Regions from separate parts of the Arthrobacter sp. MOO21 genome, predicted to be linked through region 1. Evidence: riboswitches for the same ligand, from Rfam matches in the RefSeq annotation. Region 1 holds a riboswitch; each other region holds the start of a gene.

The links. A riboswitch is a leader RNA that binds a small molecule or an ion and turns the genes downstream of it on or off. The one in region 1 is predicted to bind cyclic di-AMP.
Region 2: it holds a riboswitch for cyclic di-AMP, as region 1 does, so the genes downstream of both, AC2JAJ_RS17185 (LysM peptidoglycan-binding domain-containing protein) here and AC2JAJ_RS03645 (M23 family metallopeptidase) in region 1, are expected to answer to the same signal.
Region 3: it holds a riboswitch for cyclic di-AMP, as region 1 does, so the genes downstream of both, AC2JAJ_RS04245 (aggregation-promoting factor C-terminal-like domain-containing protein) here and AC2JAJ_RS03645 (M23 family metallopeptidase) in region 1, are expected to answer to the same signal.

The regions. Positions count from the first base shown of each region.
Region 1 covers NZ_CM170671.2:799,514-808,919, reverse strand. Annotated here, with positions in the region: gene serC (phosphoserine transaminase) at 1-730, opposite strand, end outside; gene AC2JAJ_RS03650 (iron-dependent transcriptional repressor DtxR) at 1,006-1,701, shown strand; cyclic di-AMP (ydaO/yuaA leader) riboswitch at 1,851-2,061, shown strand; gene AC2JAJ_RS03645 (M23 family metallopeptidase) at 2,072-2,893, shown strand; cyclic di-AMP (ydaO/yuaA leader) riboswitch at 3,022-3,200, shown strand; gene AC2JAJ_RS03640 (C40 family peptidase) at 3,271-3,936, shown strand; gene AC2JAJ_RS03635 (NlpC/P60 family protein) at 4,099-4,857, shown strand; gene AC2JAJ_RS03630 (HNH endonuclease) at 5,128-5,628, shown strand; gene mobA (molybdenum cofactor guanylyltransferase) at 5,750-6,424, shown strand; gene AC2JAJ_RS03620 (DUF6457 domain-containing protein) at 6,421-6,714, shown strand; gene AC2JAJ_RS03615 (molybdopterin molybdotransferase MoeA) at 6,711-8,099, shown strand; gene fdhD (formate dehydrogenase accessory sulfurtransferase FdhD) at 8,149-9,027, shown strand; gene AC2JAJ_RS03605 (glycoside hydrolase family 38 N-terminal domain-containing protein) at 9,143-9,406, shown strand, end outside.
Region 2 covers NZ_CM170671.2:3,686,503-3,695,908, forward strand. Annotated here, with positions in the region: gene AC2JAJ_RS17170 (mycothiol transferase) at 1-227, shown strand, start outside; gene AC2JAJ_RS17175 (ribonuclease Z) at 220-1,170, shown strand; gene AC2JAJ_RS17180 (protein adenylyltransferase SelO) at 1,180-2,646, shown strand; gene AC2JAJ_RS17185 (LysM peptidoglycan-binding domain-containing protein) at 2,706-3,560, opposite strand; cyclic di-AMP (ydaO/yuaA leader) riboswitch at 3,564-3,753, opposite strand; gene AC2JAJ_RS17190 (TraR/DksA family transcriptional regulator) at 4,146-4,505, shown strand; gene AC2JAJ_RS17195 (DNA alkylation repair protein) at 4,502-5,068, shown strand; gene AC2JAJ_RS17200 (DUF1810 domain-containing protein) at 5,052-5,498, shown strand; gene AC2JAJ_RS17205 (glucose 1-dehydrogenase) at 5,508-6,401, opposite strand; gene AC2JAJ_RS17210 (IS481 family transposase) at 6,452-7,420, opposite strand; gene AC2JAJ_RS17215 (metallophosphoesterase family protein) at 7,561-8,067, opposite strand; gene AC2JAJ_RS17220 (DUF1918 domain-containing protein) at 8,142-8,333, shown strand; gene AC2JAJ_RS17225 (NUDIX domain-containing protein) at 8,421-8,930, shown strand; gene AC2JAJ_RS17230 (endonuclease/exonuclease/phosphatase family protein) at 8,927-9,406, opposite strand, start outside.
Region 3 covers NZ_CM170671.2:940,832-950,237, forward strand. Annotated here, with positions in the region: gene AC2JAJ_RS04235 (response regulator transcription factor) at 185-925, shown strand; gene AC2JAJ_RS04240 (sensor histidine kinase) at 938-2,422, shown strand; cyclic di-AMP (ydaO/yuaA leader) riboswitch at 2,615-2,774, shown strand; gene AC2JAJ_RS04245 (aggregation-promoting factor C-terminal-like domain-containing protein) at 2,780-3,478, shown strand; gene AC2JAJ_RS04250 (glyoxalase superfamily protein) at 3,562-3,951, opposite strand; gene upp (uracil phosphoribosyltransferase) at 3,997-4,632, opposite strand; gene AC2JAJ_RS04260 (phosphatase PAP2 family protein) at 4,645-5,448, opposite strand; gene tadA (tRNA adenosine(34) deaminase TadA) at 5,504-6,010, shown strand; gene AC2JAJ_RS04270 (glycosyltransferase) at 6,007-7,098, opposite strand; gene AC2JAJ_RS04275 (6-pyruvoyl trahydropterin synthase family protein) at 7,101-7,496, opposite strand; gene AC2JAJ_RS04280 (zinc-dependent alcohol dehydrogenase) at 7,499-8,545, opposite strand; gene AC2JAJ_RS04285 (HNH endonuclease signature motif containing protein) at 8,721-9,406, opposite strand, start outside.

The DNA.
Region 1 (9,406 bases):
GCCGGGAATTGTCGATGGCGGTCTGCAGGTCCAGGAAATCCGGGATCCAGCGGCCACTCTCCTTGATCCGCGCGGCACGCTCAATGGCGGCGGGGGAGAAGAGTCCCAGCCAGAGGCCGCCGTCGGACGCGAAGTTCTTCTGCGGAGCGAAGTAATAGACGTCACTCTCGCTGACGTCCACATCCAGGCCGCCGGCTGCCGACGTGGCGTCGACGAGCACCAGCGAGCCTTCGTCCGCACCGGCAACGCGTTTGACCGGGGCGGAAACACCGGTGGACGTTTCGTTCTGCGGCCAGGCGTAGACGTCCACCCCGGCTTCGGCCTGCGCAGCGGGCCGGGTGCCGGGATCCGACGTGATGATGGAGGACGCATCCAGGAACGGCGCCTTGTTCGTGGCAGAGGCGAACTTCGATCCGAACTCGCCAAAGGAGAGGTGCTGGGCCTTCTTCCCTACCAGGCCAAAGCTTGCGACATCCCAGAACGCTGTGGACCCACCGACGCCGAGGACTACTTCATACCCCTCGGGCGCGCGGAAGAACTGGCTCAGGCCCTCGCGGACGGAGCCGACCAGGTTCTTGACCGGGGCCTGCCGGTGCGAGGTGCCGAGGATGGTCTTGGATATTGCGGCCAGGGCATCGATCTGTTCCTGCCGGACCTTTGACGGGCCGGCCCCGAAACGCCCATCCTTGGGCAGGAGGTCGGCGGGAATCGTGATGCTGGTTTCGCTCACAGGTGCTCCAATTCGGCGGTGACATAGCTTCAGTCCGGATATCGGACCGGACAGGTGGTGGCAGCCGGCCACCGGGTGGCAGCACAGGCCCTTCCCATTCTGCCTGAACAGCCGTAGGGGCGGGAGCCGGGGCTGTCATAGTCCAGCCAATGAGACGTACCGGAACGGCTATTCGGACAAAGTCAAAATAGGCTAAGCTTTCCTCCGGACCACGCCGCGGGAAGAGGCGATACGGTGGGACAACGCAAGGTACTGTGCTCGAGGAGCTGAACTGGATGACGGATCTGATTGACACTACGGAGATGTACCTCCGGACCATCCTGGAACTCGAGGAAGAAAACATCGTCGCCCTCCGGGCCCGCATTGCCGAGCGGCTGCGCCACTCCGGGCCCACCGTCTCCCAGACCATTGGCCGGATGGAACGCGACGGCCTCGTGGTGGTGTCCGGCGACCGGCACCTGGAACTCACCGAGACGGGGCGCAAGCGCGCCACCGAGGTCATGCGCAAGCACCGGCTGGCTGAGCGGTTGCTGGCCGACGTCATCGGCCTGGACTGGGCCTACGTCCACGATGAAGCGTGCCGGTGGGAGCACGTGATGAGCGAGCGGGTGGAGCGCCGCATCTACGAAATGCTGGACCACCCCACGGAATCGCCCTATGGGAATCCCATCCCCGGACTTGCTGAACTGGGCGGACCGCCGGCTCCCGGTTTTGCGGACGGCGCCATCAGCCTGCTCGAGGCCATGAAGAGCTACGGCCCCTCCTCCGGAGTGACCATCAGCCGGCTGGCAGAACCCATCCAGGTGGAACCGGAACTGCTGGCGCAGCTCGACGAAGGCGGAATCCGGCCCGGCGCCGTTGTGGCCCTGGAGCGCGTGGGCGACTACATCTCTGTGCGTGTGCCGGGGATCGACGGTGCACTGGAACTGCCGCCGGAAGTGGCAGCACACGTCTTTGTTGCCCTCCAGTAGGGGTGCTGCGGGAAGGCTGCGCTTACCCCACCGGGCTGCGCCCATGCAAAGATAACGGAATTGTTACTTAGGGACTTAAGGCCCTATAGTTGAACCGAGCGTTGATACTTAAGCGTTACCTGATCCGGAGCCGAGCTCTGCCAGCGGATCAGGAGCACGAGTCGTAACTGGCAGAGGCGGGGGAACCACAACCGGCAGCGGGGGACTGCCTTGGGGTGAAGTCCGTCAGCAGCAAGCCTCTCCAGTGAAGGATCCTCCGGGGATACCTCTGTGCGGAAGCTTGCTTACGGCGGACCGGGTCTTTGAACTCTCTGACCCGAATCCGACAGCTAACTCCGCAGGCTTACCCAGAGAGGAACCCCACTTGACCATGCAGACCTCCCGGGGCCGCCGCCGTGCGTCCGGCCCCGCTTCGACACCCCGGGTCGTCGAGGTTGCCGCCGCGGAGCGCCCCCGCGATCCGCACCGCGACGCGCGCCGCCGCCGTGGACCCTTCCGGCAGGTTACGGAGTTTGCGGCCGCCAGTGGAATAGGCCAGAAGGCGGGCATCGCCCTTGCTGCCAGCGGTATCGCGCTGACAGTCGCCATGCCTGCCACCAGTCCCGTCATGGCCACCGACGGCGCGGGGGGCAAGCCTGTGGCAGCTTCCGCCGTCAGCCCGCAGCCCCAGATTTCCGCCGATATCGGCGCCCAGGTCGACTTCAGCCGCTCCGCCGTCGTCACCCAGGCCGATCCCGACGGGAAGCTCAAGCAGCTGCTCAGTGCCCAATCCGCCGGCTCGGTCAGCCGCGCCGCCTCGGCGGGCACACTTGCCGCCCCCCTGGCCTCCCTGGCCACCGCCTCGCCGTTTGGATACCGGGTGAGCCCCATCACGGGTGGCTCCGGAGATTTCCACCGTGGACAGGACTTCGTGGCGCAGTGCGGGACCTCCGTCCTTGCAGCTGCCACGGGCACCGTAACCTTCGCCGGCTGGCACGAGTTCGGGGGTGGAAACCGGGTGGTCATTGACCATGGCAACGGCCTGGAGACCACCTACAACCACCTCTCGTCCTTCAACGTGAAGGTGGGGCAGACCGTCTCCCGCGGCGAGGTTGTCGCCTTGAGCGGAACCACGGGCGCTTCGACTGGTTGCCATTTGCATTTTGAGGTGCAGGTCAACGGCGAAGTGGTCGATCCGATGGGCTGGCTCTAGGAAAATGACCGTCTGCTCTCAGTTTCAGGTAACGGGTCGTGACCTGAATGTGACATTCAGTCAAAACTGCTGTACCGTCTAACTCGCGTCAACTTTTCCGAAGTTGACGCTCTTGAGTGGATTGCCTAACTCTGCCACCGCTCAAGGTCCGTTCGCATTTCATCGTCTGGCAGGGGCGGGGGAACCAATTTTGGCCTTCATTTTCGAAGGCCTTGGGGTTAAGTCACGAGCTTCGCAGGAAGCAGTGTGACCGGGTGACTCCCATCCGAATCCGACAGCTCACCTCGCAGGCATTGGGAGAGGCTACCTTCGTGTCTTCACGCCACACTTCTGCGCGCCACCGTGCGCAAACGGTTCGCAATAACCCCCTGGACGCCGTGTCCAAGGCCGTTAGTGCCAACGCCGGGACCGTAGGCCGCCAGGCTGCCGTTGTGGCAGCTGCCTCCGGCCTCATCCTGAGCATGGGACTGCCGGCCACCGCAGCGGACACCACCGCTGGTGTCTCCGCCTCCACTGAGTCCGGCTCTGCGCAGACCGCCCTGGCTGTCACCGCTGCGCCCACTGCCACGGTTTCCTTCGAGCGTCCCGTGGTCAAGACCACCGCCGCTCCCAAGGTGGAAACCATCCGGACCCAGTCCACCGCGGCAGACCGCACCGCCGGCCAGGATGGCTCCGTAGCCGGGAAGGCAGCGGAGGCCGTTTCGTCGGCAGCAACCTCCGGCATCGCAGCCATTGCCTACACCGGCATCGGCCACTCGTACGTCTGGGGCGGCACCAGCCCCGTGACCGGCTGGGACTGCTCCGGCTTCACCCAGTGGGTCTATGCACAGGCCGGCATCAGCATCCCCCGCACGAACGCGTGGACCGCGATGAAGCCGACGTCCACCCCGAAGCCTGGTGACCTTGTCATGCAGAACGGTGGTGCGCACGTAGGCATCTACGTCGGCAACGGCATGATGATCAGCGCCCTGAACCCCTCGCAGGGAACTTTGCTGCACGCCGTAGCGGCTACCGGCTCCTCTTCCTTCTTCACCCTGAACTAGTTCTTCGACCCCCGGGTCCTAGGGCTTTTTCTTTGCCCCCAAGCTTTTCGCTCAACAACATATCCCCGTTCGGGATGCGCCGGCGTACCCCCAAGATGCCGGCGCGTCCACACCCCTCGGACAAGCCACCGCGGTCCTGAGGAAAAACGAAAGAGAGAACTGATGACGACTCGTGCTACCGCACGGCACCGCGCCGAGGTCACCAAAACCAATTCGATCGCTGTCATTGCCAAGGCTGTCAGCGACAACGCCGGCGGCATGGGCCGCCAGGCTGCGGTCATCGCCGCCGCATCCGGCCTGGTCCTGACCAGCGGCATCGCGGCAAACGCTGCCGACGCCAACGTCAAGCGCGATTCGGCCCCCGCATCTGCACTGGAAGTTGAATCCGTCGTCGACGCGCCGATCTCGGCCGCCTCCACGATCGCCATCAGCTACGAAAAGCCTGCCGTGACCACCACGCCTGCTCCCGTGGCCGAACCCGAACCCGAGCCCCAGGTGAAGGTCCAGGAAGCAGCGCCTGCCCCGGCCGCCCCGAAGGTCACTGCCAAGACGGCTTCCACTGCTGTTGCCCCCGCTTCCCAGGCGTCCGCCAGCGGCAAGGGCGCGGCCATCCTGTCCGCCGCCTACGCCCAGCTCGGCGTCACGCAGGACTGCACCATGCTGGTCACCAACTCCCTGGCCGCCGTCGGCATCCACTTCCACGACTGGCCTGCCGGCTACCTGTCCCTGGGCCGCACCGTGAGTGCATCCGAAGCCCAGCCCGGCGACCTCATCTACTACGCCGACGGCGGCGCAGGCATGGCGCACATCGCCGTGTACGCCGGCAACGGCATGGCAGTCCACGGCGGCTACAACGGCAACCAGACCGTCGTCTTCAGTGCGAACGTTGGATCCGGCCCGGTCTTCATCCGCGTCAGCTAGGCTTTCCGTTCGTCCGGCCACCACCGGACGCCGCGTGCCCAAGGACCTCCGCCGCAAGGCGGGGGTCCTTGGAGTTTAAGTGGAGTTTAAGTACTGCCGTTCCGCCGGGCACCGGTGCAGGACGCAGCCCTTCCCGCGCCTGGATGTGGCGCCGATTACCTGATATTGCATTTCTCTGTTTACTCTTGTGGTGTCGATCCATAGCCCGGACATGCCGAGGGCAGCCGGCCCTCGTGCCCCTGACGGGTGCGGCCGTGAAGAGGTACGTGCATGCGCACTCTCGTTCTGAATGCTGGATATGAACCGCTGGCGGTTGTTACGTTCCGCCGGGCACTGGTGCTTGTGCTTACGGGCAAGGCGAGCGTGGTAGCCGAAGGGGACGACCCCGTCGTGGGCCCCACAGACGTCCTGGGCCGCCCGTCCGTGATCCTCCTCAACCGCTACATCCGGCCCCGGTACAACCACTCCACGGCCGTGAGCCGCCGGGGGGTGCTGCGCCGGGACGGACACAAATGCGCCTACTGCGGAAAAGCGGCGCACACCATCGACCATGTCCACCCAAAGTCCCGCGGCGGCGCAGATTCCTGGGAAAACCTGGTGGCGGCGTGCCTGCGATGCAACAACGTCAAGGGCGACCACACCCCCTCCGAGATGGGCTGGACGCTCCGGTTTGTCCCGGAACCGCCGCATGGAACCATCTGGCAGATCAAGGAGCTGGAGAAGCCGACGCCGGCCTGGGATCCCTTCCTGCTGCCTGAACGTGCTGCCTGATCGCGCTGCTTGAACGTGCTGCCTGAACGTGCTGCCTGATCGCGCTGCTTGAACGCCCCGCCTGAACGCGCTGCCTCCCTCTCCCTTCTGCCGAGTCCGTGGCGGTGGCTACAGTGGGGGAGTGGAAGAAAGCCGCTGTGACTTTGATGCCGTAATCCTGGCCGGCGGCCGGTCCTCGCGCTTGGGCGGAGTGCCCAAGCAGGCGCTCGTCTTCCAGGGCTCGTCCCTCTTGGAGCGGTCCCTCGCCGCGGCGGCCGGCGCGGGCCGCATCGTCGTGGTGGGTGACACTGCGGCCGTTCCGGCCGGAACCTTGCCGGCCGGCCTGCTGAGGTGCCGTGAAGAACCCGCCTTTGCCGGCCCTGCCGCTGCGATTGCCGCCGGCCTGGACGCCTTGTCTGAAGCCGGAGCCACTGCCCCCTACACCTTGGTCCTCGCCTGCGACATGCCGCTGGTGTCCGAAGCCGTCACAGTGCTGCACGCCGCCCTGCTGGCAGCCCCCGGCACGCCAGGAGTCATGGCGTCCGGCCCGGATGGAAGGGCCCAGCCACTTGCGGGTTTTTATAGTACGCATGGGTTAAGAAAGGCCGCCGAAGAGATGGGCGCCCGCGGCAGGCTGGTCAACGGTTCCGTGCGGGCGCTTCTTGCTAGTCTGGACGTGCAGCTTGTCACAGTCCGCGCCGGTGCCACCGCCGACATCGATACCTGGCAAGATGCTGCCGCACTGGGGATCGCTGCCGGGACCGGGGCGGAGGCCACAACCGGCGCGGGCGGAGCTAACGTGGGAGGCAATTCGTGAAAAGCCAGGACGAAACACTGGAAGAGTGGTGCAGGGCCCTGCTCCAGGCGTACAAGCTGGAGGACGTCCAAGTGGATATCAACGCCGTCCTTGCCCTCGCCGGCGTTGCCGCCCATTCCGTGGTCCGGCCCGCCGCGCCCCTTACCACTTATATCGCCGGTTTTGCCGCCGGGCAGGCGGCGGCCTCCAAGGGCGAAGCGGACACCGCCTCCACGGAGGCGATCCTGGCCGTGGCCCGTTCCCTCGCCGCCGACTATGATGCTGAATCCGCCGGGACTCCCGGCGGATGACGGAGGTACCCCACAGCGAAGCGGGGACGACGCAGGGCACAACCGAACCACAGCACGCCCCCCACCATCTTGCCCACACCTGGGCAGAGGCCCGGCAGGCAGCCTTTGATGCAGCCACGCCCATTCCACCCGGGCCGGTTCCCCTGCGGCTTGCCCTCGGACGAAGGCTGGCACGGGACATCGTGGCCCTGCAGGACATGCCGCACTACGCCTCCTCCGCCATGGACGGCTGGGCCGTCAACGGAAGCGGCCCCTGGATTCCCGTGGACCCCGGAACGCGCCTTGCGCCGCACCAGGCAAGTCCCATCGCGACCGGGGGGCTTATTCCTTCCGGAGCCAAAGCTGTGCTCCGCACGGAGAGTGCCCTGATGGGTGAGGACGATGAAGGACTGCCCCTCCTGATGACCGGAGGCAGCGCCCGGCCCGGGGAGCCGCGCGCGGGGGAGCACATCCGCAAGGCAGGGGAGGAAGCCCTGGAGGGCGACGTCCTGGTCAAGGCTGGTGTTGACCTCAACCCTGCCCACCTGGCACTGGCAGCCGTGGCGGGATACGACGACCTGTACGTCGAGGGCAAGCCGGTGGTGCGACTGGTGTTCACAGGCTCGGAAGTCGTGGAAGAGGGGACCCCGGCCCCCGGACAGGTCCGGGACACGTTCGGCCCGCAGCTTCCGGACGTCGTGGGGATGCTGGGCGGAATCCCCGGCGGCATGCAGAGGATCGGCGATTCCTACCCCGAGTGGCTCGCCGCCCTCGAAGACGTGGTGCCCGAGGCGCCGGATGCACCCGGCCAGCCAGCCGACGTCGTCATCACTACGGGCGGAACCGGGCGCTCCGGAACGGACCATCTCAGGCGCGCCGTGGCTGAGTTGGGCGGGCGGCTGCTCATCGACGGCGTGGCGATGCGGCCCGGCCACCCGGCGGTTCTGGCCGAGCTGCCGGATGGCCGCTTCGTGCTGGGCCTGCCCGGCAATCCGCTGGCTGCCATGATGGCGCTGTCCACGGTCGGGGCTCCGCTGCTCGCCGCGCTGGGACACGCCGCCATGCCGGCGGTGCAGGAGGTGCCCTGCGGAACGATGATCGAGCCCGACCCCGGACGCACGCGGCTGATGCCGTTCCGGCTGCTGTTCGGGATGGCATCTCCGGCCCAGCACACCGGACCCGGCATGATGCGCGGACTGGCGTCTGCCGACGGCGTCCTGGTGGTGCCTCCGCACGGAGTGCAGCTGGGTGAGCCCGTCCCGGCCTTCGCGCTCCCCTGGGGGCCGCCAATTCCGCCGCCGGAGGCTCCAGGCAAGCAGAAACCCCGAAGCGGGGGCAGGGCCGCCCAGCCCAAGACCAAGCCGGCGCCCGCCGGGCCCGTGGACTGGAGCGCGCTCCTCGGATGAGGTGCCCCTGTTGGTGCCATGATGGAGTTATGAACAGGCAGGGTGGAACATGGGACGCGTAACCCAGCGCCGGAAGGTGCACAAGTATGTCCTGGACGGTTCGCCCAGCGCCCTGGAGTACCCGGTCCGGCACCGGGAGGACGTCCTGGCGGTCGAGGAGCCGCTCGAAATCCGGCTGGGCAGGCTCTCCTATTCAGTGACCATGCGGACCCCTGGGGACGACTTCGACCTGGTGGCGGGGTTCCTGGTGTCCGAGGGCGTCATCTGGGCGCCCGAACAGCTGGTGTCACTGCGGTTCTGCGCGGGCGAGGATGAGAACGGCGTCCAGACGTTCAACGTGGTGGAGGCCCAACTGCGGCCGGACGTCCCGCTCCCCGACACCGGGCGCAACGTCTACACGTCCAGTTCCTGCGGAATCTGCGGAACCGACTCCATTGAAGCGGTCCGGAAGTCCTCCCACTACAGTCCACGGGCGGACCCCCTGGCGGTCGACGCCGGGGTCCTTGCATCCCTGCCGGAACTGCTGCGCGAATCCCAGCGGCTCTTTGACGACACGGGAGGAGTGCACGCAGCCGGCCTGTTCAGGATCGAGGACGACGGCGGAGCGAGCCTCCTGTGCCTGCGCGAGGACGTGGGGCGGCACAACGCCGTGGACAAGGTAGTGGGGTGGGCCTTGCGCGAGGGGCTGCTCCCGCTGGCCGGGACTGTCCTCCAGGTTTCCGGCAGGGCGTCCTTCGAACTGGTCCAGAAAGCCTCCCTGGCGGGAATCCCCGTGCTGTCAGCCGTCAGCGCCCCATCCAGCCTCGCCGTGGAACTTGCCGAGGCGAACGGGCTGACCCTGGCAGGCTTCAGCCGGGGAACCAGCTTCAATGTCTATGCAGGCGTGGACCGGGTGCTCCGGCCTGTGGCAGCTGCCCGCGGCGCCTGAAAACGGCTGCAGCCTCTTTCGGCTGCGGGGGTGGTTTATCAAACTACTAACGGGTAGATTTTTGTCCATCGAATGGACACGATGATCCAGTCTCAAGCGTTGAAGAGGACCCACATTGCACGACGACCGCCGGATCACGGAAGTCCGCCTGCAGAGGTTTGTGCGCGAGCGCCTTACCCCTGCCATCTACAGCAGGACCATGCCCCTTGCCCTGAGCAGCTGGGATGCGCCGGACGAACCCGTCCCCGCGCTGGAAGCCATGAGGCAGGAATTCCAGCCGCAGGAGCACGGGGCTGCCTGGGGAAAGCCATGGGGCACCAAGTGGCTGCACCTGCAAGGGGAAGTACCTGAGTCCTGGGGCACCGAGCCGGACACCACC
Region 2 (9,406 bases), 1.5 Mb from region 1:
GGGAACTCCTGCAGGAATACTACGACGCCGTGCACCGGCAAACAGCCACCGTCCTGTCAGGGCTCCGGGACGCCGACCTTGACCGCGTTGTCGACAGGAACTGGGACCCACCGGTCACCTACGGGGTGCGGCTGGTGAGCATCCTTGCCGACTGCCTCCAGCATGCCGGCCAGGCCGCCTACGCCAAGGGGCTGCACGGAGGGGAGGCGGACCGGGCCGGTGCGTGAGCTGGTGGTCCTGGGCACCGCCTCGCAGGTGCCCACGCGGGCCAGGAACCACAACGGCTACTTCCTGGGCTGGGACGGAGAAGGACTGCTCTTCGACCCCGGTGAAGGCACCCAGCGACAGATGATCCACGCCGGCGTCTCTGCCACCCGGATCACCAGGATCTGCCTGACCCACGTGCACGGCGACCACTGTTTCGGCCTGCCGGGAGTGCTGTCGCGGATGGCCCTGGACGGCGTGTCCCACCCGGTGCACCTGCATTATCCGGCGGCCGGCGAGGAGATCGTTCGGGCCCTTCTTTCCGTCAGTTCGCCAGGCGTAGACCTGCGGCTGCACCCCCATGGTTCAGCCGGAACCGTGGCCGAGGGCCTGGAGGTCCGGCCACTCAAGCACCGGATCGAGACGTTCGGTTACCGGCTCACCGAACCGGACGGCCGCACTTTCCTGCCGGAGCGGCTTCGCGCCGCCGGCGTCGCCGGCCCGGACATCGGGCGGCTGCAGCGCGGGGGCAGCCTTGAGGGGGTGCCGCTCGAGGAAGTGAGCATTCCGCGGCCGGGCCAGCGCTTCGCCTTCATCATGGACACGGCGCCTTGCGCCGGCGCCGACGAACTCGCCTCCGGGGCGGACCTGCTGGTCACGGAATCAACGTTCAGCGACGACGACGGCGGGCTGGCTGAGCAATACCGCCACCTCACCGCCGGGCAGGCGGGGCAGTTGGCGGCGGCCGCGGACGCGCGCATCCTGGTGCTGACGCACTTCTCGGCGCGGTACGGCGACGACGTCTCACTGCTGGCGGCCCAGGCGAAGGCGCGCGCCCCCGCTGTGGCGGTGGTGGCGGCGGACGACCTGCAGCGCATCGCCGTTCCCCCGAGGCGCACTGCGCCGGGATTTACGGTCCGGTCCGGATTCACGCCCCGCACCCCCCAGGACGAACCACGGAGATAGGGTTGTAACATGACGGCAGCAGCTGAATCGATGGTCACGCTCGACGGCAAGTTCGCCCGCGAACTGGCCGAACTCGCCGTTCCCTGGCAGGCCGAGGAAGCCCCGGCTCCGGAACTGCTGGTGCTGAACGAGGCGCTGGCCAATGATCTGGGCCTGGACCCGGGCTACCTCCGCAGCCGCGAAGGCGTCCGGCTCCTGGTGGGCAACCATGTCCCGGAGGGTGCCACACCGGTGGCACAGGCGTATGCCGGGCACCAGTTCGGCGGGTACTCGCCCCTGCTCGGTGACGGCCGCGCCCTGTTGCTGGGTGAGGTGGCCGACCGCAGCGGACGCATTCGCGATATCCACCTCAAAGGCTCCGGCCGCACTCCGTTCGCGCGCGCCGGGGACGGCCGTGCCGTCGTCGGGCCCATGCTGCGGGAGTACCTGGTCAGCGAGGCCATGCATGCCCTCGGGATCCCCACCACCCGCTCCCTTGCCGTCGTGGCCACCGGGCGGCAGGTGCGGCGCGACGGGATGCTGCCCGGGGCCGTCCTGGCCAGGGTGGCAGGAAGCCACCTGCGTGTCGGCAGCTTCCAGTACGCGCGGGCAACGGAGAATACCGGCCTGCTGCGGAGGTTGGCGGACCACGCCATTGCCCGCCATTACCCGGGCGCTGCGGAGGCGGAAAACCCCTACCTGGAACTGTTCCGGTCCGTGGTCTCGGCCCAGGCTTCCCTGGTGGCCCGGTGGATGCTGGTCGGGTTCGTGCACGGGGTGATGAACACGGACAACATGACCATCTCCGGGGAGACGATCGACTACGGCCCGTGCGCTTTCATGGACGCGTTCAACCCTGGTGCGGTCTACAGTTCCATCGACGTCAGCGGACGCTATGCCTACGCCAACCAGCCCGTTCTTGCCGAATGGAATCTCGCCAGGCTGGCCGAGGCGATGCTGCCGCTGATCGACGAGGACCAGGAGAAGGCGGTAACGCCGGCGGTGGAGGCGCTTGGAGCATTCCGCGGGCAATACAGCGCCGCGTGGTCCAGCGGCATGAGGGCCAAGCTGGGCATTCCCGAGGCCGCGGCCGGCGATGAGGAAGCCTCATTCGTGGTGGACGGGGCTATCGCCATCCTCAAGGATGGCCCCGTCGACTACACCCTGTTCTTCCGGAACCTCGGGAAGGCTGCCGGCGGCGACCTCCGGCCCGCCCGCGGCATGGTCCTTGACCTGGCGGCCTTTGATGCCTGGGTTGGGCGGTGGCAGGCCCTGGGTCCCGACCAGGAGCTGATGGACAGCGTGAACCCGGCGTACATTCCGCGCAACCACCTGGTGGAAGAGGCCCTTGCGGCCGCCACCGGGGGAGACCTGGGTCCCCTGCGCCGGCTGCTGGAAGCGGTCACTGAACCCTTCACCGAGCGGCCCGGGCTGGAACGCTACGCCGAGGGAGCGCCCGAAGACTTCGGGAGTTACATGACCTTCTGCGGGACCTGAACACAGAAGGGCGGCGGCCGGGAGTCCCGGCCGCCGCCCTTCTTTAAACCGCGCGGTGGTTAGGCTACGCGGACCGCGGAGTAGCCGCCGAGCCAGCTGATGGAGTGTACCTCGGTGGTGTAGCCGTTGACGCCGCCACTGACCACCTGGCCGTTGCCGGCGTACACGCCAACGTGGCCGGAGGTGATGATGAGGTCACCGGGGGCCGGGCTGCCCACCACACTGCCGTACTGGAAGAACTGGGTGGGGGCCAGATCGCCCACAGACTTGCCCACGGAGCGCAGGGCCTTCTCCACCATGGCGGTGCAGTCCTGCTGGACACCCAGCTGGCCGTAGGCCGAAGCGAGGATCGCGGCTCCCGTACCGGTACCGGTGGAGGCCGGGGTGGCCGACGCGTAGGACATGTTCATCCCGGTGTTCACCGGGGTGGACGCCGCAGCCGCCGTCACGGGGGCCGGGGCGGCAGCGGGTGCCGGAGCAGGTGCCGGGGCTGCCGCAACGTAGCCGGCACCCGGAATCTGGATCTGGTCACCCGGGTAGATGATCGAGGACAGTCCCAGCCCGTTGGCGGACAGGACGTCGTTCAGGCCAACACCGTAGGCTGCCGCGATGGCGCCCAGGGTATCGCCGGAGACCACCGTGTGGACGGTGGCGGCAGCGGCGGCCGGTGCTGCCACCTGCGCGGCGGGCGCGGCGGCGGCTTCGACGTTAGTCTGCCCTGTGGTGTCCGGGGCGGTTACACCTGCGTGGGCCGGCGCACCGACCCCGAAGGCAATACCGGATGCTGCTGCCACTGCGAGCGCCGGGCGGCCCAGCGAGCGGGCCTGGGACTTTGCTGTCGCGGCGAGGCCCTCGAGCACAATTGAGCGGGCCGGAGTCGCGCGGTGACGGGCTGCATTGGAAATTTTTGACACGGTTGATCGCCTCTCCCATGCCTGCGGGGTGAGCTGTCGGGTTCGGGCTGGAGATGCCCGGCCGAAAGCACCCGCGACGGACGGAGGCGCTATTCGACTTAACCCCAAGGCCTCAAGAGGCCATGGAAATGTGGTTCCCCCGTCCCTGCCAGCTGGAAACGATCGAATCCCGGGTCAGCGGCAGGGCTCGGCAAGCTGATGGGAATGTCCCGTCTGGGAGGGACACCATCCGACCATAACCCGCGCTCGGGCCAATTGTCACATTTGGATAACATGCGATGCTGTCCTCTCGAATTCAGCAATCGTCTTGATGCCCCACTTTGGCCTGCTGCTGCTGCGTGCCTGGGATAGTTTGGTAACTCTTCAGCAGCAACCTCCGCCAAGGCCGGGTAAGCACCCACGTGAGTTTCGGCACTATGCCCCTCACCGTGACCAGGATCAAGGCTCCCGGAAGCCGCGCCAGCCCGGCCCCCGTCGGTGCCCGGCGCATCACCGGTAACGGCGGTGCCAACGATGACTCCCCGTGCGGCGTCTGGAACCACTCGTATCCGGGAACTGTTACTGAGGGGGCGCTAGGCTTTCCCTATGCCAGACGTTGAACGGTTCCGGGTGCTGCTCGAGCAGGAGCGGGAACGGAGGTCGGCGTTGCTGCCCGCGCTCCGGGCAGATATCGCGGCGGCGAATTCGGCGCGCCAGGACTCGAACGTCGACGACGAGCACGACCCCGAGGGCGCCACGATTGCCTTTGAGCTCTCCCAGGCGTCGGCCCTCCTGAAGCAGAGTTCCACGGGCCTGGACCAGGTGGTGGCGGCCCTGGACCGGATCGCCGCCGGCACCTACGGTATCTGTGCCGTGTGCGGGGAGCCCATCGCCGAGGGCCGGCTGGAAGCCCGGCCGTGGACCCCTTATTGCATCCGGCATGCCGCGGCGGGGCGGGGACAATGACCGGTGCCACGGATACGGTGGCTGCTGCGGCGGAGTTCATCGACCGGACCCTCCAGAACGAGGGCGCCTGGTACCGGGCGGACGACGTCGGCAGCAGGCTGGGCGGGGCCCTTGCCTCCTACGGCTCGTCCGTGGGGGCGGTCCGCGGTACCGTGCGCGATGCCTTGCGCAAATTCAAGGCCCTTGACCACGACGGCACGGTCATGCTCGCTTCCGCGCTCTGGGGCCAGCCCAGACCCGGTGCCCGGCCCGTTTTTGAGCGGCGCCTGGCCGCCGTCGTGCTGCTGCAGTCAAAGGTCCGCATCCTCAGGCATTCGGACCTGACCCGCCTTGAGGGGTTCCTCCGTACCGCGCTGGCGCAGGAACTGGCGGAACCGATGCTCGCCCATGTCCTGGTGCCGCTGCTGGCCGGACTGGGGGAACGCGAACGGCAGCGCGCCGACGTTGTCCTGGCAAGGTGGCGGGAAGACCCGGACCCGCAGTTGCAGACGGCCGCGGACGCCCTTGAAAAGGACCTGACCCTGAGAAACGCACCTGGGAGATCCAATGAACGAACCGTTTGACCTCGACCGTTTTGTCACCGCCCAAAACCGCGGTGGAACCTATGAACAGGCGCTGGGGGAGCTGCAGGTCGGCAACAAGACCGGCCACTGGATGTGGTTCATCTTTCCGCAGATCGCCGGACTGGGGCGCAGTGCCACGTCCCGCACCTATGCCATCGCGTCGCTGGCCGAAGCCCGGGCGTACCTGGACCACGACGTCCTCGGCCCCCGGCTGCTCGAATGCGCGCAGGCACTGACCAACCACCCCGACCGGTCCGCCGAGGATATCCTGGGCGGCATCGACGCGCAGAAACTGCGGTCCTCCATGACACTGTTCCTCCGGGCGGCGCCCGGAGAAACAGTGTTCAAGACCGTCCTGGCCCAGTTCTTCGACGGCCAGCCGGACGAGGCCACCGACGCGCTGCTTGCCGAACAGGAAGCTGCCGGATAGCGGCAACTGCTACGGCGTGGGGCTGCCGCCGTTGACGTTGAGCGTTTCGCCCACCACGTAGCTGGACTCCGGCGAGGCGAGGAAGACATACGCAGGCGCCAGTTCGGCGGGCTGCCCGGCCCGGCCCAGGGGAGTGGACTGCCCGAACTCCGGCAGTTCCTCCTTCGGCTGGCCGCTGCTCACCTGCAGCGGGGTCCAGATGGGGCCCGGAGCCACCGCGTTCACCCGGATCCCCTTCGGTGCCAGCTGCTGCGCAAGGCCCTTCGTGAAGTTGTTGATGCTGGCCTTGGTGGTGGCGTAGTCCACCAGCGTGGGTGACGGGTTGTACGCCTGGATCGAGGTGGTGTTGATGATGGTGGAGCCCGGAGGCATGTGCGGCACCGCAGCCTTGGTCAGCCAGAACATGGCGTAGACGTTGGTCTTCAGCGTGTGGTCGAACTGCTCGTCAGTGATGTCCTGCAGGTCCTTCTGGGCCACCTGCTTGCCGGCGTTGTTGACCAGGATATCCACGCCGCCCAGGACGGCCACGGCGGTGTCCACCAGGTCCCTGCAGGCCGCAGCGTCCTTGAGGTCGCCGGGGACTTTCACCGCCTTGCGTCCCGCGGCCTCGATGATTCCAGCGATCCGCGATGCGTCTTCTTCTTCCTGCGGAAGGTAGGACAGGACGACGTCGGACCCCTCACGGGCGAAGGCAATCGCCGTTGCCGCCCCGATGCCGGAGTCCGCCCCGGTAATGATGGCGCGCCGGCCTTCCAGCCGCCCTGTGCCGCGGTAGGTCTCTTCGCCCAGGTCGGCCTTGGGCTCCAGTTCCGCGTCCAGGCCCGGTTCGGGCTGGTGCTGCTCTGGCGGGGAGATCTTCCCGTAGGCGGTCACGGGGTTGCGGAACGTGTACTGGTCGGTCATGCGGTCCTCCTCATCGCGCACAAAAACTAAGCATGCTTATGTTTCCCAGCCTAGGTGTATTGACCTGAGAGGTTGGTGACGCGGCTGGCCGGTGGCTGACCGTTGAGTGAGGTGTGGCCTCGATGATGATTGTAATGATGGAGCCAGTCGGCGAAAGCGGCAACACGCTCGGCCTCTGAGGCGTAGGGACGGGCGTAGGCCCATTCGTCGAGCATGGTGCGGTTGTAGCGCTCGACTTTGCCGTTTGTCTGAGGCCTGTAGGGTCGGGTGCGTTTGTGCTTGATGTCCGGGCCCAGAGCGTCTTTGAATGCGTAGGAGCGGTAGCAGGATCCGTTATCGGTCAGGACCCGTTTGACAGTGATCCCGTGGGACTCGAAGTAGGCATTGGCGCGTTCCCAGAATCCGGCCGCAGTGTCCTTTTTCTCATCGGTCAGGATCTCCGTGTAGGCGAGCCTGGAGTGATCATCGACGGCGTTGTGCAAGAAGGCGTGACCCGGTCTCCGGTTCGCCGCGGTACCGGTCTTGTTCCGGTTTCCGGCGGCCCTGCCGACACTGCGGTGTCCGCCGCCGTCAGGGATCCGTCCAAGTTTCTTGATGTCGACGTGGACCAGGTCCCCGGGGCTGTGGTGCTCGTACCGGCGAACCACCCGGCCCGTGGCCCGGTCCATCCACGCCAGCCTCGCCAGCCCAAACCGGGACAGCACCCGGTGCACCGTGGAGGGGTGAATGCCCAGCAGATAGCCGATCCGTGCCGGGCCCCAGCGCCGGTTGACCCTGATCGCGACGATCCGCCGCTCCCGCCGCGTGGAGGTCCGACGCGGGGAGTTGATGGGCCGGCTGGAGCGATCACCCATCCCGTGCTCCCCGTGCTCCCGGTAACGGGCCGCCCACCGCGCTGCGGTCGTCACGGACACCTGGAATCGCTCAGCAGCACGGCGCAGCGGCCACCCGTCATCGACGATGCACCGGGCCAGCCGGAGCCGTCCCTTCGGCGTCAGAAGCGCGTTAGCATGGGACATTGAAGACCTCCTTGTGGATCGGACTCTTAGACAAGCCCCACTCCACTTGGAGGTCTTCTTTTTGTCACCTAACCACGCCGCATGTTCCTAACCTCCGTGGTCAATACACCTAGGCAATCATGCCGCCCCTGCCAACCCGCTCAGGCGCGGGGAACCTCCACCAGCCTGACCTCCGCCAGCCGCCCGCCGTCAACGGCCGCTTCCATGTAGGTGCAGGCCGGCTGCCGGCGCCGGTCGGTGGGGGAGCCGGGATTCAGCAGCCGGAGCCCCCCGGGCGAGGTGGTGTCCCACGGGATGTGGCTGTGTCCGAACACCAGGACGTCCGCGTCCGGGTACAACGACTCGCAGCGCAGGTCGCGGCCCCTGGCCGGCCCCGTCTCGTGGACCATCGCAAACCGGACGCCGTCCAGGGTGATGCGTGCCGTCTCCGGGAGCCGCCGGCGCAGTTCCGGGCCGTCATTGTTGCCGTGGACACCCAGCAGCAACGTGCTGCGTTCCTCGAACTCATCCAGCAATGCCGGCTCCACCCAGTCGCCGGCATGGAACACCACGTCGGCGCTTTCGACGGCGGCCCACACCCGTTCCGGCAGGTTCCTGGCGCGCTTGGGCACGTGGGTGTCGGCGAGAAAAACCAGTTTCAGCGGCATACCGGAATCCTGCCATGCCTGCCCTGTTCCCGCAGGCCGCCGAGTCGTAATCTGGGGGCTGGGAGGTGATTGCCATGGAGGCAGCCCAAGGCGACCGCATCGTGGTGCGCGGACGGACCGTCGGATCCGCAGACCGGCACGGGGTGATCCTGGAAGTCCGTGGCCAGGGCGGGGCCCCGCCCTATGTTGTCCGCTTCGACGACGGGCACGAGACTGTCATGTACCCCGGCGGCGATTTCGCCGTCGAACGCGGCCACGCAACCTGACACCCGCCGGTACCTGACGTCCCGCCGGCGCATTGCCCCTGTAACGCAGTTCCGCTGTAAGCCGGAAGCACCTGTCAGACTGGAGCAATGGAACATTTTCCGGCCTCCGCTTCGTCCTCACGGCCTCCGCAGCGCACAGGTCCGCGCGACCCGGGTGATGCCTGGGTGGAGGGTGACCGCGGCCGCTACTGGGGCAGGTTCGGCGCGGCCGGTGTCCTGGCGTACGACCCCGCCAAGGGCGTCCTCCTCCAGCACCGCGCCGTGTGGAGCCACAACGGCGGAACCTGGGGGCTGCCCGGCGGGGCGCTGCACGAGGGCGAGGAAGCCGTCGACGGCGCACTCCGCGAGGCCTACGAAGAGGCTGCGGTCCCATCGGAGAGCGTGGAGGTGCTCTTCACCTCGGTGCTGGACCACGGCTACTGGTCCTATACCACCGTGGTGGTGCGGGTACGGGAATCCTTCGACCCCGTAATCAGCGACCCGGAAAGCATCGCATTGCTGTGGATTCCGCTGTCCGAGGTGGACGGCCTGGACCTCCACCCAGGGTTCGCGGCATCCTGGCCCGGCCTCTTGGACCGACTTGGCGGACGGGCCTAGTACCCCTCGCCGTATTCGGCCGTCACCAGGATGGGCAGGTGGTCGGAGTTGCCGCGCGGAAGTGTTTCCACGCTTGCGATGTCCAGGCCCAGCGAGGTGGCGAAGTCGAAGTGGCCCTTGAACACCTTGTAGCGGGTGTAGGTGCGGCGGTTGCTGAGGGAGAGCGCGTACCCGGAGTTCTTCATGTGCATGTCCAGGTTCTTGGTGAAGAACGGGTAGTTGAAATCCCCTACCATCAGCGTCATCAAGCCCCTGCCCATGCTCAGCAGTTCGGCGTGCGCTGCATGGATCTGCTTGCGCCGCAGGGAGTTGGAGGCAGTGAGCGGCGCCGCGTGGAACGAGCCTATGACCAGTTCGTGCTGGGTCTCGTTGTCCATGACACGCGTCCCGATGAGGCGCTCGTGCGCGGGGGCCAGCACGCGGTCGTGCATGGATTTCTTCAACGCAAAGGACTGCGTGTCCAGGGCGGTGAACCG
Region 3 (9,406 bases), 140 kb from region 1:
GGTCTTCCGCGTTGCTGTGCACGGGCTGTGCGGCAGGCCAAGCCGGCTGCAGCCTCACTACCAACGCGCAAACGGCGTGCCCGGCCCCGGCCCGCCGCACCAGCCAGGTGGCTAGGCTTGGGCTCACAGCTGCAGCACAGGAACCGCAAAGCATCGGCAAACCGCCAGAACGGAGAGTTGTCCCATGGCATCCCCGCACTCCATGACCAACAACCTTCCGCAGCTCACACACCCTGACGGTTCCCCGATCCGCGCCCTGGTGGTGGACGACGAGCCGAGCCTTTCCGAGCTGATGAGCATGGGCCTGCGCATGGCTGGCTGGTCAGTGGCCGTCGCCGCGGACGGGCCCACCGCGGTGAAGCTCGCCAAGGATTTCCATCCCGATGTCCTGGTGTTGGACGTCATGCTCCCGGGCTTCGACGGCGTGGAGTTGCTCGGCAGGATCCGCGCCTTCGCGCCGGAGGTGCCCGCGCTCTTCCTCACCGCCAAGGACGACGTCCAGGACCGGATCGTGGGCCTGGCGGCCGGCGGGGACGACTACGTCACCAAGCCCTTCAGCATGGAAGAGGTCCTGCTGCGCCTGCATCGCCTGGTCCAGCGCTCCGGCGTTGCCGCCATGGACACTGCCGAACTGGTGGTGGGCGACCTGATCCTGAACGTGGACACCCGCGAGGTCACCCGCGCCGGAGAGGACGTCCAGCTGACGGCAACGCAGTTCGAGCTGCTGCGCTACCTGATGGAGAACCCCAAGCGCGTGGTCAGCAAGGCGCAGATCCTGGACCACGTGTGGGACTACGACTTTGGCGGCCAGGCCAACATTGTGGAACTCTACATTTCCTACCTGCGCAAGAAGATCGACGCCAACCACCCGCCAATGATCCACACCGTGCGCGGGGCGGGCTACGTCATCAAGCCCGCGGACTGACCAAGGAAACGCATGTCGTCGCTTTCCGGTGTTCCCCGGCCTGCGGGCCGGTCCTGGTTCAATCCTTCCACCTGGCACCTCCGCACCCGCCTGATCCTGCTCTCCATGGCCCTGCTGGTAGCGATCTCCAGTGCCATCGGAGTCGTCAGCTACGCCACCATGGACGTGGTCCTCACCAACCAGCTGGATTCGCAATTGATGCAGGCCTCCCGCGGCCGCCCGCCCGAGGGCAACCCCTCGGGACGCCCCGACCCGCTGGACGCGCGCGGCCAGAGCGTCGGCACGCTCAACGCCCGGGTGGTGAACGGGCAGGTGGGCAGTGCAGCCGGTTTCCTGTCCTCCGACGCGACCCGCACCGCCCTGACGGCCCGGGACGTCACCATCCTGGAGGCACTCCCCCACAACGGAGAACCGGTTAACCGGACGCTCTCCAAGGGCGATTACCGGCTTCTGGCGACTGCAACCCCTTACGGAGACGTGGTGATTACTGGACTGCCGCTGGCGACGAAGCAAAATACCGAGGCGTCGCTCGTGCTGACCATGGTGTTGGTGTCCCTCGGCGGCCTGGCCCTGATCGGACTGGCCGGAACCGCCCTGATCCGCCGGACCATGCGGCCGCTGGAGCAGTTGTCCGACGTCGCGACCAAGGTGTCGCAGCTGCCGCTTGATGCCGGCGAAGTGGCGCTGGCAGTGCGTGTCCCGCCCGCCGCTGCCCACCCCGGGACCGAGGTGGGCAGCGTTGGCCATACGCTGAACCTGATGCTGGACAACGTCTCCAACGCGCTGGAGGCACGGCAACGCAGCGAAATGAAAGTGCGGCAGTTCGTGGCCGATGCCTCCCATGAGCTCCGGACCCCGCTGACGGCGATCCGCGGTTATACCGAACTGATGCGCATGACTGAGACCCTTACCGAAGACGGCTGGAAGTCGCTGGGTCGGGTGCAAAGCCAGTCCGAGCGGATGACGGCGCTGGTGGAGGACCTGCTGCTGCTGGCCAGGCTGGACGAAGGCAAGACGCCCGACACCACCGACGTGGATCTGACCCAACTCGTGGTCGAAACCGTCAGTGACGAAAAGGTGATGGCACCGGACCACACCTGGCAGCTGCAGTTGCCCGACGAACCCGTCTCCGTCCGCGGGGACACCATCCAACTGCACCAGGTACTGGCAAACCTGCTCTCGAATGCACGCAAGCACACGCCCGTGGGCACCACGGTGACTACCGGTGTGATGCGCTCGGCCGACGGCAGCGTGGTGGTCACTGTGACCGACGACGGGCCAGGTATCCCTGCGGAGTTCCAGGGCAGGATCTTCTCGCGCTTCGCCCGGGCGGACGCAGCCCGTTCCGGCGCGGAAGGCTCATTCGGGGAGGGTTCGTCCGGGCTGGGGCTTTCCATCGTGGAGTCGATCGTCAAAGCCCATGGCGGCACCGTGGAACTGGCCTCCCGGCCCGGCAGGACAGAGTTCGCCGTGCGCCTTCCCGGAACCAGGCGCTGACAACGCAGCAAGCGTTAAGCCACTGCCAGCAACAACGGCCACTGCGGGGCTGATAACGACTGGTGACGGCGTGCAACGCGACGCGCCACTCATCGTGACTTCCGTTACCTAAATGTGACTTAAGCGCTGGCTTCCTGTACCGTCGATTGAGTGCGGCCCGCGTTCGGACCGCAATCCCGGGTTGACGCCAAGCTCTGCCACTTCCCGGATTCCGCTTTAGCAACGGCAGAGGCGGGGGACCCACCGTCCCGGGCATTGACTGCCCTTGGGGTTAAGCAGCACGTGTTCATTCCGTGCTGCCGGATGCCCTCATCCGAACCCGACAGCTAACTCCGCAGGTGTGAGAGGCGATAGACCATGTCCAAAAACACGGCAGAACCCTGCCTGCAGTCCAAGTCAAAACACCGGGCCAAACCCGAGGCGGCCAAGAAGAGCACCCTCGGCCGGCGGGCCGCCATCCTGGCGGCGTCCTGCGCCGTGCTGGTTGGCGTAGGCGCCGCGGGCCAGGCCACCAGCAGCATCGCGCCGGTGTCGGCCACTGGGGCACACTCTTCCACAGCAGCTTCCGACGCCCAAATGAGCATCGAGAAGAGCGAGATCCGGTCGAATCCGGCAGCGACCCCCGCTCCCGCGCCTATCAGCGTGGCACCCCAGGCCGCCGAGCCGGCACCTGCTCCGTCCGCTCCCCCTGTTGAGGCGGCACCTGCTCCCGCCCCCGCGCCCGAGCCGGCTCCCGCCGTCGCGGTCAATGATCCTGCCGGCGCCCAGGCATACGCGGCCAGCCAGCTGGCATCCTTTGGCTGGAGCGCCGACCAGATGCAGTGCCTGAAGACGCTGTGGACCAAGGAATCGGACTGGACCACCACGGCCACCAATGCCAGCAGCGGAGCCTACGGCATCGTGCAGTCGTTGCCGGCCGAAAAGATGGCCGCCGCCGGCGCGGATTACCTCACCAACTACCGCACCCAGATCAACTGGGGCCTGGACTACATCAAGAAGAGCTACGACTCTCCCTGTGGCGCCCTGAACTTCCACCTGGCCCACAACTGGTACTAGGAGCCACCCACGCGTGCCGCCAGGCGCGTAACCCAGCACCCGCAGCAGCCCTCATCCCTGGATGCGGGCTGCTGCCGCGTTAATCAGCCTGCAGCCTGCCCCGCGTTCCGCCACGGGATGTACTGGACAGCCCACTTGTTGCCGTCCGGATCTGCGAAGTACACAAAGTGGCCCCACGGCAGCACTTCAACATCACTGACGTCCACACCGTTGTTCTTCAGGTGGTCGTGCGCTTCCTGGATATCGTCGACCACCATCTGAAGAACGGTTCCCGTGCCGGCAGGGGCGTCCAAAAGCCCCTCGCCCATACAGATGGAGCAGGCAGAGCCAGGCGGCGTCAGCTGTACAAAGCGGACGTCGTCCGAAGGCCGCTCGTCATAGTCCGCGTTGAAACCCACCTTGTTGACATAGAAGTCCTTGGCGCGGTCAACGTCGGATACGGGGACAAAGACAAGTTCGAGTTTCCAGTCCATCCGCACAGGCTAGCGGCGGGACCCTGATGGGAAAAGGGTTGCAGGCTACCCGGCAATACCGTAAAGGCGGTCACCGGCGTCGCCGAGGCCCGGAACGATGTACGACTTGTCGTTGAGCTTTTCGTCGATGGATGCCAGGACAATGTGCACGTTGGCGCCCGACAGCTCTTCCTCAAGCCGCGCGAGGCCTTCGGGTGCGGCGAGCAGGCAGATGCAGGTGACATCGGACGCACCGCGCTTGAACAGGAACTTGATGGCCTCGCGCAGCGTTCCGCCCGTGGCCAGCATCGGGTCCAGGACGAAGACCTGGCGGCCGGTCAGGTCCTCGGGAAGGCGCTCCGCATAGGTGATGATGTCCAGCGTTTCCTCATCCCGGGCCATGCCCAGGAAGCCCACCTCGGCGGTGGGAACCAGCTTGGTCATGCCCTCAAGCATCCCCAGGCCGGCCCGCAGGATGGGGACCACAAGCGGCGTGGGCTTGGTAAAGGCCGTGCCGACGGTGGTGCTGACGGGAGTCTGGATGGTGACGGGCTCGGTGCGGACCTCACGGGTAGCCTCGTAGGCCAGCAGGGTGACCAGCTCCTCCGTCAACTGGCGGAAGACCGGCGACGGCGTGTTCTTGTCCCTCAGGACGGTGAGCTTGTGGGCAACCAGCGGGTGGTCAACAACGAGAGTGCGCATCCCCCAAAACTATCACCCGCCGGTACCGTGCCCCGGGCCGGAAGGACCGCCGTCGTGCAGTTCCTGGGCCACCACGTCGCGGACCACGGGACGGTCGAACGACGGCGGCGCACCGGCGTGCTCCCGGCGCCGGACAAGGTGGAAGAGCCTGTGTGCCAGGATCACTATGGCCACCCAGGCAAGCCCAAGGATCCAGCCGGCCATGACGTCGGTCAGCCAGTGGTGGCCGAGGAAGACCCGGCTCAGGCCCATGGCAATGATGAAGAGAGTCCCCGCAGTGATTGCTGTGACGCGGGTCCACATCACGTTGAACTGCAGGCAGATGAGGTAGACGATCAGGCTGATCACCACGGTGGTGTTTAGGGTATGGCCGCTGGGGAACGAGGGTGAATCCTCATAGGGCGGCACGGCGTCGGCGTGGTCCGGCCGGGTGCGGCCCACGAGCTTCTTCCCCAGCGTGGTGGCCGTGATGGACACTGCGGCCGCGCCGCCAACGAGGACAAGGGGGCGCCAGTTGCGGCTCAGAAAGGTCAGCCAGGCCGTGAGGATGCTGGCAAGGATGGGCATGCCGACGCCGCCCCCGATATTCGTGAACCCGGTGACCGCGGCATTGAAGCCGGGGTTCCGCAGGGTCTCCGCATATGCCAGGGCAGGCTTGTCCAGGTTCGCCAGTCCGGCCGAGTCCACCACGTCGTCGTACACCTCGGCGCCGAGCAGTGCCAGGGACACGATGATCACGCCGCCCACGAGGATGGGGAGGACCAGCGCGGCGTATGGCTTGAACCAAATACCCAAACGGTCCCGAAGACTGTCCATGGTGCCTCCCGGCATCGGTAAGTAACCTGAGTATCCCCGAAACTATCATTGAGCCATGCCGTTGCCCGAAAAGAAACACGACGCCTGGATGGGGCTCGCCCTGACGGAGGCCCGCCGGGCGCTCAGCACCGAGGATGTGCCCATCGGGGCCGTGGTGATAGGGCCCGACGGCGAGGTGCTGGGTTCCGGACGCAACCAGCGCGAGGAGCTGGGAGACCCCACGGCCCACGCCGAGGTTGTTGCGATCCGGGAGGCGGCCGGGCGGCTCCGGGAGCGGGCCAGGGCCGGCGGCGGCAGCGGTGACGGCTGGCGGCTTTCCGACTGCACGCTGGTTGTCACCCTGGAACCCTGCGCCATGTGCGCGGGCGCGATTGTCCTGGCCCGGATTCCCCGGGTAGTCTTCGGTGCCTGGGATGAGAAGGCCGGCGCCGCCGGCTCGGTGTTCGACATCCTCCGGGAGCGCCGCCTCAATCATTGGGTCGAGGTGTATCCCGGGGTCCGCGAGCAGGAGTGCGCCGTGCTGCTGCGGGAGTTCTTCGCCGCTCACCGGACCGGGCTCTAGCCTTTCCCTTCCCGGCCTGCCAGCAAATGCAGCACGGTCTGGGCGGTCCCGTTCCAATCCGGGAGCCTCGTCCGCGCCTCCAGGGCAGCCGCTTGCCAGCTCCGCCGGATTCCGGAGTCCTCCAGCCAGCGCCGCAGGACGCCAGCCAACAGCAGAGGACTCTCCCGCCCGCCTTCCGGAAGTGCCACGGCTGCCCCCGGAAGCCGGGCGCCGCCGTCGGCCGCTGCCAACTTTGCGAGGCTCAGCGCCTCCACCGCGCCGGTGCCCGCGCGCACCAGCACAGGGATGCCGTGCGCCAGGGACTCGGTGACCGCCATCCCGAAGGCCTCGTTCCGGGACACCAGCAGGCTCAAATCGGTGCGCGCCCATTCGGCTTCCAATGCGTCGCCGGTGAGCTCGCCAGTCAACTGCACCCGGCTTTCCAATCCCAAGTCCGCGATGGCGGCCCTGACCTCGCCCGCATAGTCGGGATCCGCCTGGTCCGAGCCCACCAGCGACGCGGTCCACTCCAAATCCTGAATCCCTGCCAGGGCTTCCACGGCCAGAAGTTGGTCCTTGTTCGGCAGCAGGACCGCCACAACGGCCAGATGCGGAGGGTTCGAACCGGGGGCTTCCGGAGCCGGCTCGACCCCGGGAAGTGCCACACTGCTGCCCGTGATTCCCCGCTCCGCGAGCTTGGTTGCGGCCCAGGTGCTGGTGCAGATCACCCCCGTTGCTGCACGGAGTGCCCGCGCCTCCCGTTCCAGGCTGGCCGGGTCCGAAGTTTCCGGCAACGGCATATGCTCCAAAACCCATGTTTTCCGGCCGCCCTTTGCCGCAAGCTCCAGTTCGTCCGGCGCGCCCACGGCGACCAGCCCGTCAACGATGACCACAGGCGGCCCCGGACCCAGTTCCGGGTCCCGGCCCCCGAGCAGCGCGCCCAGCCGGCGTCGTTCCCTGGCACTGGGAGTTGGCCAGCCGCCCACGGCGGCGACGACCTCCACCTCTTCCCCAAGCGCTTTCAACCCCGCAACCAAACGGGCGTTGTAGATATTGCCGCCGGAGCTGTACTGGATGTTGCCGGGGACCAGCAGCCGGATGGAGGCCATGGTCAGGCGGAGAGGTCCAGGGAGTAGGTGGCCCAGGCGTCAGGGTTCTCGCGAAGGGTGACGTCGATCCCCGAGAGCGCGGGCCCGTCGTCAGTGTCCTTGATCCTGGCGGACACTGCCTGGGCAATGTACTCGGCAAGCGCTTCCGTGGTGGTCAGCTTGCCGGCGAAGTCGGGGTGCTCGTCCAGATTGCGGTAGTTCAGGCCGGCGAGCACTTCCTCGATGATGGTTCCGGCGGCACCGATGTCCAGGACGATGGCATCGGAGTTCAGCGCGCGACGGCGGAAGGCCACCTCGGCCACGAACGTCGCCCCGTGCAGGGCCTGGGCGGGGCCGAAAGCTTCCCGGGGAAGGCTGTGGGCGATCATGAAATGGCGGCGTACCGTCAGGCTGAACATATTTACCTCGGGTCCTCGGGAGTCGAATCGGTGCTGGCGTGGTTTGCGGGGCCGCTGTCTGCGGAGTAGTCAATGACGTGGCACAGGGCCTGCAGGGTGCCGTGGGACAGGCTTTGCACCACGTCCGGCAGATCCTGGAACGCAGACGAGCCGGTCAGGAAGGCGTCGAAGACTGGGTCCTTAAGCAGTGAAACGGCCAAGTCCAGGCGGTCGGCGTTGGTCCGGCGGTGGCGGCGGGCGCGCGCCACCATTCCCACCTGGCTCGCCCTGATGGACAGGCGCCGGGCATGGAAGTCCTCGCCGAGCGGCACGGTGACCTCCCGGTTGGCGTACCAGGACATTTCGATGACATCGCCTTCGTCGCCCACGAGCTGGAGGCTGCGCTCCAGGCCCTCCTGGGACGCCGAGCAGTGGAATACGATGTCGCAGTCGGCAAGGGCGTCGGCCGGCAGGGCGAAGTCCACGCCCAGGGTGTCCGCCAACTGCTTCCGTCCTGGATCGAGGTCCACCAACTGGAGGCGGGCCAGCGGGAAGGTGCGCAGCAGCGTGGCCACCATGCTGCCCACCAGCCCGGCGCCGACGACCGCGATCCGGTCCCCCAGTCGCGGCCCGGCCTCCCACAGCGCATTCACCGCCGTTTCGACGGTGCCGGTGAGGACGGCCCGGCGGGACGGGACGTCGTCAGGAATCCTGGTCAGGGAGTCGACGGGAACCACGTAACGGTCCTGGTGCGGGTTCAGGCAGAAGACGCGCTGGCCTTTCCAGCCCTCGGGCCCCTCCTCCACAACGCCCACGGACAGGTATCCGAACTTCACTGGCCCCGGGAAGTGCCCTTCCTGTCGTGGCGCCCGCATTTCCTCTGCGACACGTGGCGGGACCGATCCGGCGTGGACCACCATCTCTGTGCCCTTGCTGATGCCCGAGTAGAGGGCACGGACCAAGGCTTCCCCCGGGCCAGGAGCGGGCACTTCCTCGGACCGGAGCTCGCCGTGCTCCTTGGCGGTGGTCCAGTATGCGGTTGCGTGGATCGGAGTCTGTGGATTCGTCATCTTGCTGATGAATCTAGCCGGATGCGCAGGCAAGGGGAAAGTCCGACGCCGGGTGTCGGACTTTCGTGGACTGTTCACGGTGGAGGCGGAGGGAAGACGCGCGCACCCCCGCAGGGACGGGCAGACGCGGGTGCCAACCGCTTGGCGGGACAGACGCGCGCGGATCGCGGCAGAACTAACACGTCAACAAGGCAAATGGCTTTGCGAAGAATTCCGCCCAGAGTGGGTCGTCGGGTGACAAATCGCCGGGATCGATGAGTTTGTCGTCGTCCGGTTCCCACTGCGGCACGTCCCCGGGGCTGGCAGCTTCACCAGGGCCAGCGGCGAACATCATCCAATGAGGCCAGTTGGTTGGTTCTCTGTCGTGCTGTTCGGCTGTGTAGGTGCGGCCGGTTGGGGAGGTCCAGCCGGGTGGTTCGTTGGTGGTGGCGGGGGTGGGGGTCCAGCCAGTGTTGTGTTTGAGGCGGTGGTGCTTGGGGCAGAGCTGTCCCAGGTTGGACGCGCCGGTGGTACCGCCCTGTTGCCAAGCTTGGAGGTGGTCGGTGTCGTTGCCCAGTGATCGGTTGGTGCAGCCGGGGAAGGTGCACTTGGCATCGCGCATCCTGATCCAGCGTTTGATCGTCTCGGGGAGCCGGTAGCTCTTCCGCCCGATTTCCAGGGGTGCGCCGTCGCGGGGGTCGACCAGGACACGGTAGAAGGAGTCCGCCCCGTCCGCGACCAGCCGCCGTGCCATGGAGGCGGGGATCGGTCCGTGGCCGTCGAGTTCGGCGGGTTCCTCGGTGACGCCGAGGAGGGATAACACCGGAACCATAACCAGGACGTCGGCCCTCGGGACGGGAACCTGGCCGAGGGCCATGGTTC